Regions from separate parts of the Microbacterium paludicola genome, predicted to be linked through region 1. Evidence: riboswitches for the same ligand, from Rfam matches in the RefSeq annotation. Region 1 holds a riboswitch; the other holds the start of a gene.
The links. A riboswitch is a leader RNA that binds a small molecule or an ion and turns the genes downstream of it on or off. The one in region 1 is predicted to bind thiamine pyrophosphate.
Positions count from the first base shown of each region.

Region 2: linked by a shared signal. The riboswitch ahead of thiM (hydroxyethylthiazole kinase) and the one ahead of ABD161_RS01475 (ECF transporter S component) in region 1 are both predicted to bind thiamine pyrophosphate.

Region 1 covers NZ_BAAANG010000001.1:298,565-305,774, reverse strand. The annotation lists gene ABD161_RS01485 (energy-coupling factor transporter transmembrane component T family protein) at 1-510, opposite strand, end outside; gene ABD161_RS01480 (ABC transporter ATP-binding protein) at 507-2,042, opposite strand; gene ABD161_RS01475 (ECF transporter S component) at 2,039-2,683, opposite strand; TPP riboswitch at 2,675-2,784, opposite strand; gene ABD161_RS01470 (D-alanyl-D-alanine carboxypeptidase) at 2,866-4,560, shown strand; gene ABD161_RS01465 (ABC transporter ATP-binding protein) at 4,616-6,733, opposite strand; gene ABD161_RS01460 (ABC transporter ATP-binding protein) at 6,730-7,210, opposite strand, start outside.
Region 2 covers NZ_BAAANG010000003.1:129,938-137,147, forward strand. The annotation lists gene nadB (L-aspartate oxidase) at 1-361, opposite strand, end outside; gene nadA (quinolinate synthase NadA) at 363-1,697, opposite strand; gene ABD161_RS03410 (NUDIX hydrolase) at 2,036-2,704, opposite strand; gene ABD161_RS03415 (MDR family MFS transporter) at 2,810-4,591, shown strand; gene ABD161_RS03420 (MarR family winged helix-turn-helix transcriptional regulator) at 4,593-5,057, shown strand; TPP riboswitch at 5,105-5,201, shown strand; gene thiM (hydroxyethylthiazole kinase) at 5,193-6,071, shown strand; gene thiE (thiamine phosphate synthase) at 6,068-6,730, shown strand; gene thiD (bifunctional hydroxymethylpyrimidine kinase/phosphomethylpyrimidine kinase) at 6,727-7,210, shown strand, end outside.

The DNA of each region.
Region 1 (7,210 bases):
GTGACCGAGCTCGCGCCAGTCGTCGATCAGCAGCCCGACGAGCCGCAGCCCCGCGAGCGCCCCCAGCACGAACCGCGAGGGAAGGCGGGCGAGCTGCGCGAGCGCATCCGCGAGATCCGTCGGATCCGTCGTCGCGAACAGCACAACGCTCGGCAGCGCGATCGCCATCACGCGCAGCAGGATGGCGAGGGCGAGCGCGATCGACCCGTCGCTGATCCGCAGCAGACCCCACTCGACATGCATCTGCCCGTCGGGGCGACCGTAGAGCACGGTCGCGGCCGCCGCGATCGCCGCCGCGAGCAGGATCGGCCACATCCGCGGCCACAGCTGCCGCCACGGCAGGCGCGCGAACGGCAGCAGGATCGCGGTCAGCGCGAGGGAGACACCCGCCGAGACCCAGTCGATGGACAGGATGAGCGCGACGCCGAGCACGAGCGTGGCGGCGAGCTTCGCCAGCGCGTTCACGCGCGCGAGCGGACTGTGCCGGGCGTCGATGGCGACCAGGCTCACGACACCGCCCCGCTCTGCGCGGGTGCCGCGAGCGACAGGATGTCGTCCGCCAGCGCATCGACGAGGGGACGGTCATGCGTCACGCACACCACCGCGGCCCCGCTCGCGCGGACGTCGTCCAGCAGCGACGCGAGCTCGCGCCAGGTGCGCGCGTCCTGCCCGTAGGTCGGCTCGTCGAGCACCAGCATCCGCGGCCGGGTCGCCAGCATCGCGGCGACCGTGAGCCGACGCTTCTCGCCGCCCGAGAGCGTGAACGGGTTCACCGCGGCGAGCCGCGCGAGCCCGAGGCGCTCGAGCAGCGGCTCGATGCGCGCGGCGACGGCAGCGTCGTCCAGGCCCAGCGCGCGCGGGCCGACGGCGAGCTCGTCGCGGACGGTCGCGGTGAGCAGCTGATGCTCGGGCGACTGGAACACCATCCCGATCCGCGTCAGCAGGTCGCGCGACGACCAGGCGTGCGGCGAGTCGCCCGCCGACGGCTGCCGCCCGCGTCGTCGGCGGGCCCCGGGATCCCCGGATCCCGCCAGCGCGGCGGTGGCCGCGACCTCGCCCGCCGCCGGCTCGAGCAGGCCCGCAAGCGTGAGCGCGAGCGTCGACTTTCCGGCGCCGTTGGGCCCGGTGATCGCGAGCAGTCTGCCGCTGCGGACGGTGGCGCCGACGCCGGACGCGGCGACGACGGCCTCGCGCGCACCGAACGGGCGGCGGCCTACGGCGAGGTCGTCGAGGGTCAGCAGGTCCTCCGCCTCGCCGGCCACCGGGGTGCGCGGAACGCGCGGCGTGACGCCCGGAACCCACACCCCCGCCTCTGTGAGGGATGCGGCGTGCCCGCGGAAGACGTCGTCCGGCCGCCCGTCGGCGACGACCTCGCCGCCCGCGCCGAGCACGATGGCTCGGTCGACGTGCGGCGCCCAGGCGTCGACGCGGTGCTCCACCACCACAAGCGTCGCGCCCGTGGCCGCGACCGAGCGCACGACCGCGTCGCGCACCTCGGTCACGCCATCCGGATCAAGATTCGCGGTCGGCTCGTCGAGAAGCAGCAGCCCGGGCCGCATCGCGAGGGCCCCGGCGAGCGCGAGGCGCTGCTTCTGGCCGCCGGAGAGCGCGGTCGTCGACCGGTCGAGCGCCACGTAGAGCCCGACAGCCTCGAGCGCGGCCGGAACCCGCCGCCAGATCTCGTCGCGCGGGACGCCGAGGTTCTCGCACCCGAAGGCGACGTCGTCGCCGACGCGCGCGAGCACAACCTGGGCGTCGGGATCCTGCAGCACAAGCCCTGCCCGCCCGCGGGCCTCCGCCGCAGCGAGGCCGTCGATCGTCAGCGCGCCGGTGCTCTCGCCGTCCTCCTCGTCGCCGAGCACGCCGGCGAGGCCGCGGAGCAGCGTGGACTTCCCGGATCCGCTCGCCCCGAGCAGAAGGACGCGCTCCCCCGGCTCGATCCGCAGATCCACCCCGCGCAGCGCCCAGCGCGAGCGCCCCGCGTGCCGCCACCCCCAGCCGCGCGCCTCCACGCGGGCGGGGGTGACGTCACGTGCGGTCACGCGGCGTCGGATCCGACAGCGCGGGCTTCCCGCCCCGCCGCGAAGCGATCGAGCGCGCCGGTCGCGGCGAGGGCCCGGACGATCACCCACGACAGCAGACCGGCGATGACGACGCCCGACACGATCGCGGACACGAAGTAGACCGCGCGCGCCTCGAACGCCAGCGCGGCGACCGAGGAGAAGTTCGTGTCGAGCACGGCGACCGCGACGCCGGCGAGCGCACCCGAGGTGAGCGCACCCAGCAGGCGCCAGTTGGCGTAGAGCAGCAGCGCGAAGCCGAGCTCGGCCGCGACACCCTGGACGAGGCCCCAGACGAAGGTCAGGAAGGCCCACTGGGTGCCGAGAGCCATCGACACCACGGCCGCGACGACCTCGGTGAAGAGGGCGGCGCCGGGCTTGCGGATGACCAGCCCGCCGAGCACGCCGGCGAAGAGCCAGCCGCCGGCGAGGAGGCCCGAGAGCCCCGGGGTGAAGGCGAGCAGGCTGTCGAGGCCCGGCCAGGCGAGGCCCCACAGCCAGAAGACGACACCGGCGGCGACGCCGATGACGCTGGCGACGACGATGTCGACGACGCGCCAGGTGCGGCGGCCCGACGGCTTTGTGGTGTCCTTGGTGATGGACGCAGACGTGGACGTGTTCATCTCTCTCCTCCCTGCGCCGGCATGATCCGGGTCAGGTTCGACGGTCGAAGCGCGGTTCGCTTCCTCTCAGCCCGGCTCGCCGGACTCCCGTGGTGTTGGTGGAGATTCTATGACCAGCGCGGCGCGCTCGCTGACCAGCGGATCTCCGGCAACTCCCGGGCATCCGCAGGTACCGTAATCGGGTGGCCCCCGACGAACTCCCCCCGCGCGGCGCGCTCGATGCGAGCGCCGCAGGCGACGCGGCGCCCACGCGCGCCGCGGAGACCGCCGACGATGCGACCGCGCGCCGCGAGCCGGCAGCACCGGATGACGCCCTCGGCGCGACCCAGGCGCTCGATGTCGCCGGGCTGATCGAGCTCGAGAAGCGCGCGATCCGGCGGGCGGTGTCGGCCGACGAGCTCGACCCGCAGCCCCAGCCCATGCCCGGCGGACGTCGCGCGCGCCGCGAGACGGCGATCGTGATCGAGGCGCTCGGCCTCGAGAACCCGGCCCCGAAGGCATCCGGATCCCCCGCGCCACGGCCCGAGCCGGTCGCGCTGACGACCGCCGCGCTCGCGTGGGTCGATCCGGCCGCGATCGCGGCGCGCCCCGCGCCGGCGGCCCTCAGCACCTCGCCGCACGTTCCCGCCACCGCCGACCTGCTGCCGCCCGTGCGCGACGGCCGCCGCGCATCGGTGGCCGCGCCGCTGCTGACGGCGGGCGCGCTGGCGATCGCCTACGTCGCCGGCTGCGCGCTGTGGCCGCTCGGCGCGGTGGAGCCCACCGTGGCCGAGGCGACCGTGCAGCCCGCCGCGGGCAAGCCGCTGGGCGTGACGTGGCCCGTCGACGGCTCGGCCGCCCTCGGCGCCGAAGGCCTCGGCACCGTCGCCGCCTCGGGTGAGGCGGCAGCTCCCATGGCGAGCATCACGAAGCTCGTCACCGCGATGATGATCCTCGAGAAGGCGCCGCTCGGCGTCGGCGAGGACGGCCCGTCCTACTCGTTCACGGCCGAGGACAGCCAGCTCTACTGGCAGTACCGGTACCAGAACGAGTCAGCGCTGGATGTGCCGATCGACGGCACGCTCACCGAGCGCCAGCTGCTCGAGGGCATCCTTGTCGGCTCCGCCAACAACTACGTCGACCGGCTCACGACCGAGCTGTGGGGCTCGAAGGACGCGTTCGTGCTGGCCGTGCCGGAGTGGCTCGAGGCGCACGGGCTCTCCGGGATCACGATGGTGGATCCGAGCGGCATCGACCCCGAGAACACCGCCACCCCCGCGGCGCTGATCAAGCTCGCGAGCGCGGCGATGGCCGATCCGATCATCGCCGACATCGTCGCCATGCCCGAGATCGATCTCCCCGGCGCGGGCAAGGTCGAGAACACGAACCCCCTGCTCGGCGAGCCGGGCGTCGCCGGCATCAAGACCGGCACGCTTCTGGACGGCTGGCAGGAGCAGTGGAACCTGCTCACCGCGAAGGACATCACCCTCGGCCAGACCACGGTGCGCGTCTACGCGGCCGTGCTCGGGCAGCCGGATGAGGAGGGCCGCGAGGTCGTGAGCCGCACGCTGCTGGATCAGGCGGAGCAGTCGCTGCAGACGAGCCCGTCGGTCACGGCCGGCACCACGATCGCGACCGTCACGACCGAGTGGGGCGAGAGCGCCGAGGTCGTCACGACCCGGGACGCCTCGGTCATCCTGTGGGACGGCGGTCTTCCCGCGATCGAGTCGGAGTACGACATCGAGGTCGGCCTCGCCGACGGTGCCAACGTGGGCGAGTTCACCGCCACGGGCCCGTTCGACTCGACGAGCATCCCGCTCGCGCTCGAGGGCGACATCGCCGGCCCCGACCTGATCTGGCGCCTCACCCACCCTCTGGAGCTGTTCGGGCTCCAGTAGGACCGGAACGACGAAGGGGCGACTCCATCCGGAGTCGCCCCCTCGCTGTGCGGCGTCAGGCCGTGTCGGGACCGACGGAAGCCGCGTCGGCGGGCGCACCGGCGGCGGCCGGGACGTCGACCGCGCCCGTCGCCGTGGAGACCTCCTGCGCCTCGACGGCGTCGAGGTCGACCGCGGCGTGCTCGAACTGCGACTGGTACAGGCGCCAGTAGGCGCCCTCGCGGCCGATCAGCTCGTCGTGCGTTCCCTGCTCGACGATGTCGCCGTGCTCCATCACCAGGATGAGGTCGGCGTCGCGGATCGTCGACAGACGGTGCGCGATCACAAACGAGGTGCGCCCCTGACGCAGCGCCGCCATCGCGTGCTGCAGCAGCTGCTCGGTGCGGGTGTCGACCGAGCTCGTCGCCTCGTCCAGGATGAGCACGCTCGGCCGGGAGACGAACGCGCGCGCGATCGTGATCAGCTGGCGCTCGCCCGCCGACACGTTCGCCGCGTCCTCCTCGAGCACCGTGTCGTAGCCCTCCGGCAGGGTGTGGACGAAGCGGTCGACGTAGGTCGCCTTCGCGGCCTCCATCACCTCGTCGTCCGTCGCCGACTGGCGGCCGTAGCGGATGTTCTCGCGGATCGTGCCCGAGAACAGCCACGGGTCCTGCAGCACCATGCCGGCGCGCTCGCGCACGTCGTGCCTTGTCATCTTCGAGATGTCCTGCCCGTCGAGCAGGATCTGACCGCCGTCGAGCTCGTAGAACCGCATGATGAGGTTCACGAGCGTCGTCTTGCCGGCACCGGTCGGGCCGACGATCGCGACCGTCTGCCCCGGCTCGACCCGGAACGACAGGTCGCGGATCAGCGGCTGCTCCGGCGTGTACGAGAACGAGACGTTGCGGAACTCGATCACGCCGCGCCCGTCGGGCGCGGTCGGCGCGTCCTCGGCATCCGGATCCTGCTCGTCCTCATCGAGCAGCTCGAACACCCGCTCGGCCGACGCGGTTCCCGACATGACCGCGCTGGTCATGCCGCCGAGCTCCATGAGGGGCTGGGTGAACTGCTGCGAGTACTGCACGAACGCCTGCACGTCGCCGATGCGCAGCTGCCCGCTCGCCACCATCACGCCGCCGAGCACGGCGATGCCGGCATAGGTGAGCGATCCGATGAACTGCACGCCCGGCATCATCAGGCCCGAGAAGAACTGCGCCCGGAACGCCGCGTCGAACAGCTCGTCGTTCTCCGCGTCGAACGCCTGCTCGTTGGCCTTCTCGCGGCCGTAGACCTTCACCAGGGCGTGGCCGGAGAACGCCTCCTCGACGCGCGCGTTGAGGCGGCCGACCTTCGCCCACTGAAGCTGGAACGCCTTCTGCGAGCGCGGGCCGATGACGCCGAAGATGACGCCCATCAGCGGCAGCGCGACGAGGGCGACGAGCGCCAGCTGCCAGGAGATCGTGAACATCATGATCAGCACGCCGACCACGGTGAGGATCGACGTGACCGCGCCCGACAGCGACTGCTGCAGGGTGTTCGTCATGTTGTCGATGTCGTTCGTGACGCGCGAGATCAGGTCGCCGCGCTGCACCTTGTCGAAGTACGACAGGGGAAGGCGGTTGATCTTCGCCTCGACGCGCTCGCGCACGCGCCACATGGTGCGGACCATGATCACGTTGATCACGTGGCCCTGCACCCACTGCAGCAGCGAGGAGACGACGTACAGGGCGAGCACCCACACGATGACGCCGCGCAGCGCCATGAAGTCGATGCCGGCGCCGACCTCGAAGTGGTGCATCGCCGCGATCGTGTTGGCGAGGTCGGCCTGCCCCGCGGCGCGCAGCGCCTCGACGACCTGCTCCTGCGTCGTGCCGGCGGGGAACTGCGATCCCACCGTCAGCGACATGACGCCCTCGAACACGATGTTCGTCGCCTCGCCGAGCACCCGCGGCGCGATGATCGACAGCACGACGCCGACGGCGCCGAGCAGCATCACCAGGCCGAAGACCCACTTGTACGGCCCCAGCAGTCCGATGAACCGGGCGAAGCTGCGCCCGAGATCCTTCGGCTTGCCGGGCGGCGGGGCATCCCATCCGCCGCCGTCCTGCCGCGCCTTCTCGGCGAGCTCGGCCTCGACGCGGGCCTGCTCGTCGTCTGCCGCCTCGTCCGGCGTGCGGTCGGTCACGGCGCTCATGCCTTCGCCCCCAGCTGCGAGTCGACGATCTCGCGGTATGTCTCGCTGCTCTCGAACAGCTCCTGATGGGTGCCGATGCCCGCCACGCGGCCGTCCTCGAGCACGAGGATGCGGTCGGCGTCGGTGATCGTCGAGACGCGCTGCGCCACGACGATCTTGGTGATGTGCGGAAGCTCACGCCACAGCGCCTGCCGCAGACGGGCGTCGGTGGTGAGGTCGAGCGCAGAGAACGAGTCGTCGAACACGAGGATGTCCGGCCGGCTCACGATCGCCCGCGCGATCGCGAGGCGCTGGCGCTGACCGCCCGACACGTTGGTGCCGCCCTGCACGATCGGCTCGTCCAGCCCCTTCGGCTTCTCGCGCACGAAGTCTGCCGCCTGCGCGATCTCGAGCGCCTCCCACAGCTCCTCGTCCGTGGCCTCCTCGCGCCCGAACCGGAGGTTCGAGGCGATCGTGCCCGTGAACAGGAACGGCCGC
Region 2 (7,210 bases), on a different contig from region 1:
GCAGGATGCGCGGGAACGAGTGCGCCGCCTCGAGGCCACGCAGCAGCCGCCCGGCGGGGTCGCGGTCGAACGCGACGCCCCACGCGACGAGCTCGCGGATCCGCGTCGGCCCCTCCGTCACCAGCACCCGCACCGCGTCCTCGTCGCACAGGCCCGCGCCCGCGGTGAGCGTGTCCTGGATGTGGTCCTCGATGCGGTCCTCGGGGAAGACCACCCCGGCGATGCCGCCCTGCGCGAACCGGGTCGCGCCGTGATCCGCCGCGCCCTTCGTCACCAGCGTCACCGCCACACCGCGGCGGGTGGCGTGAAGGGCGAACGTCAGGCCGGCGATGCCGCTGCCCACGACGATCGCGGTCGTCACGTCAGGCCTTCCGGGCCGGCGCCTGCGGCACGCAGGCGAGCATCCGGTCGAGCGCGACGCGGGCGGGGTCGGCGACCGAACCCGGAACGGTGATCCGGTTCACGACGCGGCCCGCGACGAGCTCCTCGAGCGTCCACGCGAGGTAGCCGGGGTGGATGCGGTACATCGTCGAACAGGGGCACACAACCGGGTCGAGGCAGAAGATCGTGTGCTGCGGGTGCTGCGCGACGAGGCGCTGGACGAGGTTGATCTCGGTGCCGATCGCGAAGGTGGTGGGCTCGGTCGCCTCCTCGATCGCGCGGCGGATGACATCCGTCGAGCCCGCCTCGTCGGCCGCATCGACGACCGGCATCGGGCACTCGGGGTGAACGATCACGCGCACGCCGGGGTGCTCCGCGCGCGCCTTGTCGATCTGGTCGACGGTGAAGCGGCGGTGCACCGAGCAGAACCCGTGCCACAGGATGACGCGCGCGTCGCGCAGGCCCTGCTCGGACGACCCGCCGAGCGGACGGTGCGGGTTCCACATCGGCATCGCCTCGAGCGGCACGCCCATCGCCTTGGCGGTGTTGCGGCCGAGGTGCTGGTCGGGGAAGAACAGCACGCGGCGGCCGCGCGCGAACGCCCACTCGAGCACCGTGCGCGCGTTCGACGAGGTGCACACGATGCCGCCGTGCCGCCCGACGAAGCCCTTGATCGCGGCGGACGAGTTCATGTACGTCACGGGGATCACCGGCACCAGGCCGTCTGCATCCTGCTCGTCGAGGGGGCCGTAGACGTCCTCCAGCTGCTCCCAGCACTCCTCGACCTGGTCGATGTCGGCCATGTCGGCCATCGAGCATCCGGCGGCGAGGTTCGGCAGGATGACCGCCTGCTCGGGCCGCGACAGCAGGTCGGCGGTCTCGGCCATGAAGTGCACGCCGCAGAACACGATCGCCTCGGCGGCGGGGTGTGCCTGCGCGGCCTTGGCGAGCCGGAAGGAGTCGCCCACGTAATCTGCGTGCCGGACGACCTCGTCGCGCTGGTAGAAGTGCCCGAGGATGACGACGCGGTCGCCGAGCGCCGCCTTCGCGGCGCGGATCCGCTCGTGAAGCTCCTCCTCGGGCGCCTCGCGATACGCCGCGGGAAGGGCGCCCTGCACGGGGGATCCGGTCGGCAGCACGTCGCCCATCGAGGCGCCGGGGCCGTAGCCGGGGGTCGCGTCGAACGTCCAGGGCGACGCCGCGAGGTCGGTGGAGCAGGTGCTGCCGGACGCCGCGCCCGCCACGATCGCCTGGATCCCGTGGTCGACCGACGGGTCGACGGGACGGGGGAGCAGCTGCACGGGAGAAGCGGTCACGAGCGCACCGTCGCCTTCTGGTCGGTTCGACACTTACTGTCGGACCTACATTAAGTCACTCTGACCAGAACTTCCAGTTGATTTCCGTCCGCTTCGCGGGGTAGTGCAGCGTGCGTGCGCGATCGTTCGCCCGACGCTTCGCGCCGGGACTCGCGATCGCGGGCTGTCGCTGCGCTCCATCCCACGCCGGGCGTCGCGTTGTCGAGATGGCTGGCAGTCGCTGCGCTCCACGCTCACTTCGTTCGCACAGGGGCCGGGCGCCGGCGGCAGTCGCTGCGTGCGCGATCGTTCGCCCGACGCTTCGCGCCGGGACTCGCGATCGCGGGCGTGAGCCGGGGCTAGAGGGCCTCGTCCGCCTCGGCGTTGTAGCGGTAGAGCCGGGCGGGGCGGTGCTTGCCCGTGCGGAACGACTCGGTCGGGACGAGTGCCTCCGACCCCTCGAGCAGCCGGCGGAAGTTGGAGGGATCGAGGCGTCGGCCGAGCACCGACTCGTACACCTCCCGCAGCTCGCTGAGGGTGAACTCGTCGGGCAGCAGGCCGGCGGCGATGCGGCTGTAGCCCACCTTGTTGCGCAGGCGCCACAGCGCGTACTCGGCGATGTGGTTGTGATCGAACGCGAGCGTCGGAAGCGCGTCGACGTCGAACCACTCGACGTTCTCGGGGGCGCCGGCGACGGATCGCTGCGCGTCCACGAGGTCGGAGCGCAGCAGCGCCCAGTACACGACCGACACGACGCGCGTGGGGGAGCGGTCGACCTCGCCGAACGTGTACAGCTGCTCGAGGTAGCTCGGGGTCAGTGCGGTGGTCTCCGCGAGCGTGCGCGCGGCGGCCTCGTGCACTCCCTCCGCGACGTCGAGCCACCCGCCGGGCAGGGCCCACATCCCCTCGTACGGCTCGCGGGTGCGCCTCACGAGCGGGATCATCAGCCGATCCGAATCCGGATCCTGTCGCAGCGAGAAGATCACGGTCGACACCGCGACGCGGATCTCGTCCCCCGCAGGTCCCATCGTCTCGCTCACGTCCCCGAGACTACTTCGGTCGGCGCCGGCTGCCCGGGCACCCGCATCCGAAACAACTTGACTGATGTCAACCATCTGCGATGTAGTTGACGCATGTCAACTGATACCGGGCGCCCAGAAACGACCTCGACCCCCGCGATGCGCCCGGCGCAGGTGCTCCAGGCGATCTCCGGCCTGATGGCGGCGATGTTCGTCGTGCTCGTGTCCTCGACGGTCGTCGCGACGCCCATGCCGCGGATCATGTCCGACCTCGGCGGCACGAACACCGAGTACACCTGGGTGCTCGTCGCCGCGTTCCTGTCGATGACCGTGACGACGCCGATCTGGGGAAAGCTCGCCGACATCTTCAACCGCAAGATGCTGCTGCAGCTCGCGCTGGTGGTCTTCACACTCGCGACCGTCGCGGCGGGCTTCGCGAGCCAGATCGGCGGCCCCTCGCACGAGGGCGCCGCGCAGTGGCTCATCGGCTGGCGCTTCGTCCAGGCGATCGGCACCGGCGGCCTGATGGCCCTCGGCCAGGTCGTGATCGCCGACATCATCAGCCCGCGCGAGCGCGGCAAGTACATGGGCATCATGGGCGCCGTCATGGCCGTCGGCCAGATCGGCGGCCCCCTCCTCGGCGGCGTGATCGCCGACAGCTGGGGCTGGGAGTGGTGCTTCTTCGTGTGCGTGCCGATCGCGGTCATCGCGTTCGTCATGATCCAGTCGACCCTTCACGTGTCGAACATCCGCCGCAAGATGAAGATCGACTACCTCGGCGCGGGCCTGATCGTCTCCGGCATCAGCATCCTGCTCGTCTGGATCAGCCTGGGCGGCAAGACCCCCGAGGCGGGCGGGTTCGCATGGGACTCGACCCAGAGCATCGTGCTCGTCGCCCTCGGCGCGCTACTCACGATCGGCGCGGTCGTCAACGAGTTCCTCGTCGAGGAGCCCATCATCCCGGTGCGCCTGTTCGCCCAGCGGACCTTCGCGCTCGCCTCGGTCGCATCGATCGCGGTCGGCGTGACGATGTTCGGCACGACGGTGTTCCTGAGCCAGTACCTGCAGTTCGCGCGCGGTCTGACGCCGACCGACTCGGGCCTCGCGACGATCCCGATGGTGATCGGATCGATGGTCGGTTCCATCGTCGTCGGCCAGCTGATCTCCCGCACCGGCATGTGGAAGCCGTACGTGATCGGCGGCGCCGTCGCGCTCACCGCCGGTCTCGCGCTGATGTCGACGATCCACTACGACACGTCGATCTGGTTCGTCTGGCTGAACATGCTGCTGCTCGGTCTCGGCTCGGGCGTGCTTATGCAGAACCTCGTGCTCGTCACGCAGAACTCGCTGCCGGCGACGCAGCTGGGAGCGGGAAGCGGCGCGGTGACGTTCTTCCGCAGCCTCGGCGGCACCGTGGGGGTCTCCGTCCTCGGATCCGTGCTCGGCACCCAGGTGGGAGACAAGATCAAGGCCGGGCTGAGCGAGCTCATGGCGAAGCTCGACCCGGCGCTCAACCTGCCCACCGTGCTCGTCGAGAACCCCGACTGCGCCGACAGCGTCGAGCGGCTCGGTAGCGGCGCGGTGCCGGCGATCGATCAGCTCTGCGAGCCCGTCCGGATGGTCGTCGAGAGCAGCTACGGCGACTCGATCGCCTTCCTGTTCCTGCTCGTCGTGCCGCTCGCGATCGTCTCCCTGATCTGCGCGATCTTCCTGCCGAACAAGCCGCTGTCGCGCAAGACCGCGGCGCAGCAGATCGAGGAGGAGCTCGGCGCCGAGCTGTCGGCGCTGGAGCCCGCCGAGAAGGGCGGTGCCGGCTTCCGCGAGCTCGTCGAGACGGGGCAGATCACCCTTCCCGAGACGGATGGCCGCCGGCGCGGATCCCGGTACGGTGAGTGAGATGACCGAGTCCTCCGCGATCGACGGCCTCGAGGCCGCGTTCGCGACGATCGGGCCGATTGTCAAGGCGCGGATGGTCGCCATCGCGGCGGCCATCCACCCCGACCTCCGGCCCGCCGGGTGGGGCGTGCTGCGGGTCGTGCTGACCGGTGCGCAGCGCCCCGACGGGCCCGCCGTGACGGTGTCGGACATCGTCGCCGAGACGCAGATGGACAAGTCGGTCGTCTCGCGGCAGCTGCGCGATCTGAAGGAGTGGGGCCTGGTCAGCGTCCGCCGCTCGGATGCCGACGCGCGCGTGTTCGAGGTGACTCCCACTCCCGAAGCGATCGCGCGGCACCAGGCGATGCGCAGGGCGTCGCGCGCCCAGTACCGTGCGGTGTTCGGCGAGTGGGACGAGGCGGACGTCGAGAAGCTCACCGAGCTGCTCGGGCGCCTCGCGCAGAGCGCCCTGCACCGGCTCGACTGAGCCGCCCCGCCGCGGGCTGCATCCCCCTCCGAGACGCTAGGCTCGGCGGCAGTGACACGGGGTGTCCCGATACCGGGACTGAGATCACACCCGTATTCACCTGATCTCGTTAGCACGAGCGGAGGGATGTCGCCGATGAATCGCGCGCGTTTACTGGAGGACCAGGGACTCGATCACGAGGCCCACATCGACGCGGGGGAGATCCTCGCCCGGCTGCGCGAGGCCGTTCCGCTCGTGCAGTGCATCACGAACTCGGTGGTGGTGAACTTCACGGCCAACGTGCTGCTCGCCGCCGGAGCCTCGCCGGTCATGGCGGACGTGCCGGGCGAGGCGGGCGAATGCGCGCGCTTCGCGTCGGCCCTGCTCGTCAACCTCGGCACGCCGACGAGCGAGCAGCGCCAGGCGATGAGCGAGGCCGTCGAGGCCGCCCGCGACGCCGGGACACCGTGGGTGCTCGACCCCGTCGGCGTCGGGGCTCTCACGCTCCGCACCAGGTTCGCGCGCGAGCTGCTGGCGCACCGGCCCGCGGTGATCCGCGGGAACGCCTCCGAGATCCTCGCGCTCGCGGGAGAGGGAGCCGGCGGGCGCGGCGTCGACGCGGCGGATGACGTCGAGCACACCCGGGATGTCGCCGTGCGGCTCGCCGGCGAGACCGGCGCGGTGGTGGCGGTCTCCGGCCCGGTGGATCTGATCACCGACGGTGAGCGGACCGTCCGCGTGCCCGGCGGCAGCGCGCTGCTGACGCGCGTGACCGGTGGCGGCTGCTCGCTGGGCGCCTCGGTCGCGGCGTGCGTCGCGGCTGCCCTCGCCGAGGGGCTGCCCGCCCTCCACGGCGCGGTCGCCGCGCACGCGCTTCACGCGGCAGCCTCCGAGACCGCCGCGGCCGAGTGGGGAGGACCCGGCGGCTTCGCCGTCGCGTTCCTCGACGCGCTCGCCGCGGTCGAGCCGGCGGCGCTCAGCGCGCGCGAGCTGCGCATCGAGCCGATCGGCGGCGCCGCCGCCGCGGCCCGATGAGGGCCGCCCTCGACCTGTCCACCTACCTCGTCGCCGACGTCGCCAGCATCACCGGCCGGCCCGTCGCCGACGTCGTCGACGCCGCCGTCTCGGCGGGCGTCGGGGTGGTGCAGGTGCGCGGAAAGGAGCTCGGCGCGGCCGAGCTGCTGCGCGTGGTGGAGCGGTGCGCCGAGCGGATCGCCGGACGCGCGACGCTGCTCGTCAACGACCGCCTCGACGTGGCGCTCGCCGCGCGGGACGCGGGCTTCGTGGTCGACGGCGTCCACCTCGGCCAGAGCGACCTGCCGGTGGATCGCGCGCGGGACATGCTCGGCGAGGACGCGGTCATCGGCCTGAGCGCGAGCCTGCCGGCCGAGCTCGAGGCGCTGCGGCGGCTGCCCGCCGGAACCGTCGACTACCTCGGCGTCGGCGCGGTCCGCGCGACGCCCACCAAGAAGGACCACCCGGAGCCGCTCGGCTGGGACGGGTTCGCCGCCTTCGCGGCGCTGGCGGCCGGGCTTCCCTGTGTCGCCATCGGGGGCGTCGGTCCCGGCGACGCGGTCGCCGCGCGGCGTGCGGGGGCCGCCGGGCTCGCCGTGGTGCGCGCGATCTGCGCGGCGCCCCACCCGCGCGCCGCGGCCGCCGCGCTGCGCGCCGAGTGGGCGGAGGTCGCCGCATGATCCCGAACATCCTCACCATCGCGGGGTCCGATCCGTCGGGCGGGGCCGGCATCCAGGCCGACCTGAAGTCGATCGTCGCGTGCGGGGGCTACGGGATGGCCGCCATCACGGCGCTCACCGCGCAGAGCACGCAGGGCGTCACTGCCGTGCACGTGCCGCCGGGGACGTTCCTGCGCGCGCAGCTCGACACCCTCGCGGCCGACGTGCGCATCGACGCCGTCAAGATCGGGATGCTGGCCTCGGCCGAGGTCATCGAGGCCGTCGCCGTATGGATCGACGGGCTGCCGGCGAGGCCGGCGGTGGTGCTGGATCCCGTGATGGTCGCCACGTCCGGCGACCGCCTGATCGATGCGTCCGCCGAAGCCGCGCTCAGGGGACTGCTCGACCGCGCCGACGTCGTCACCCCGAACCTGCCGGAGCTCGCCGTGCTGGTGGGCGAGCCGGCGGCGGCGACCTGGCCCGACGCGCTCGCGCAGGCGG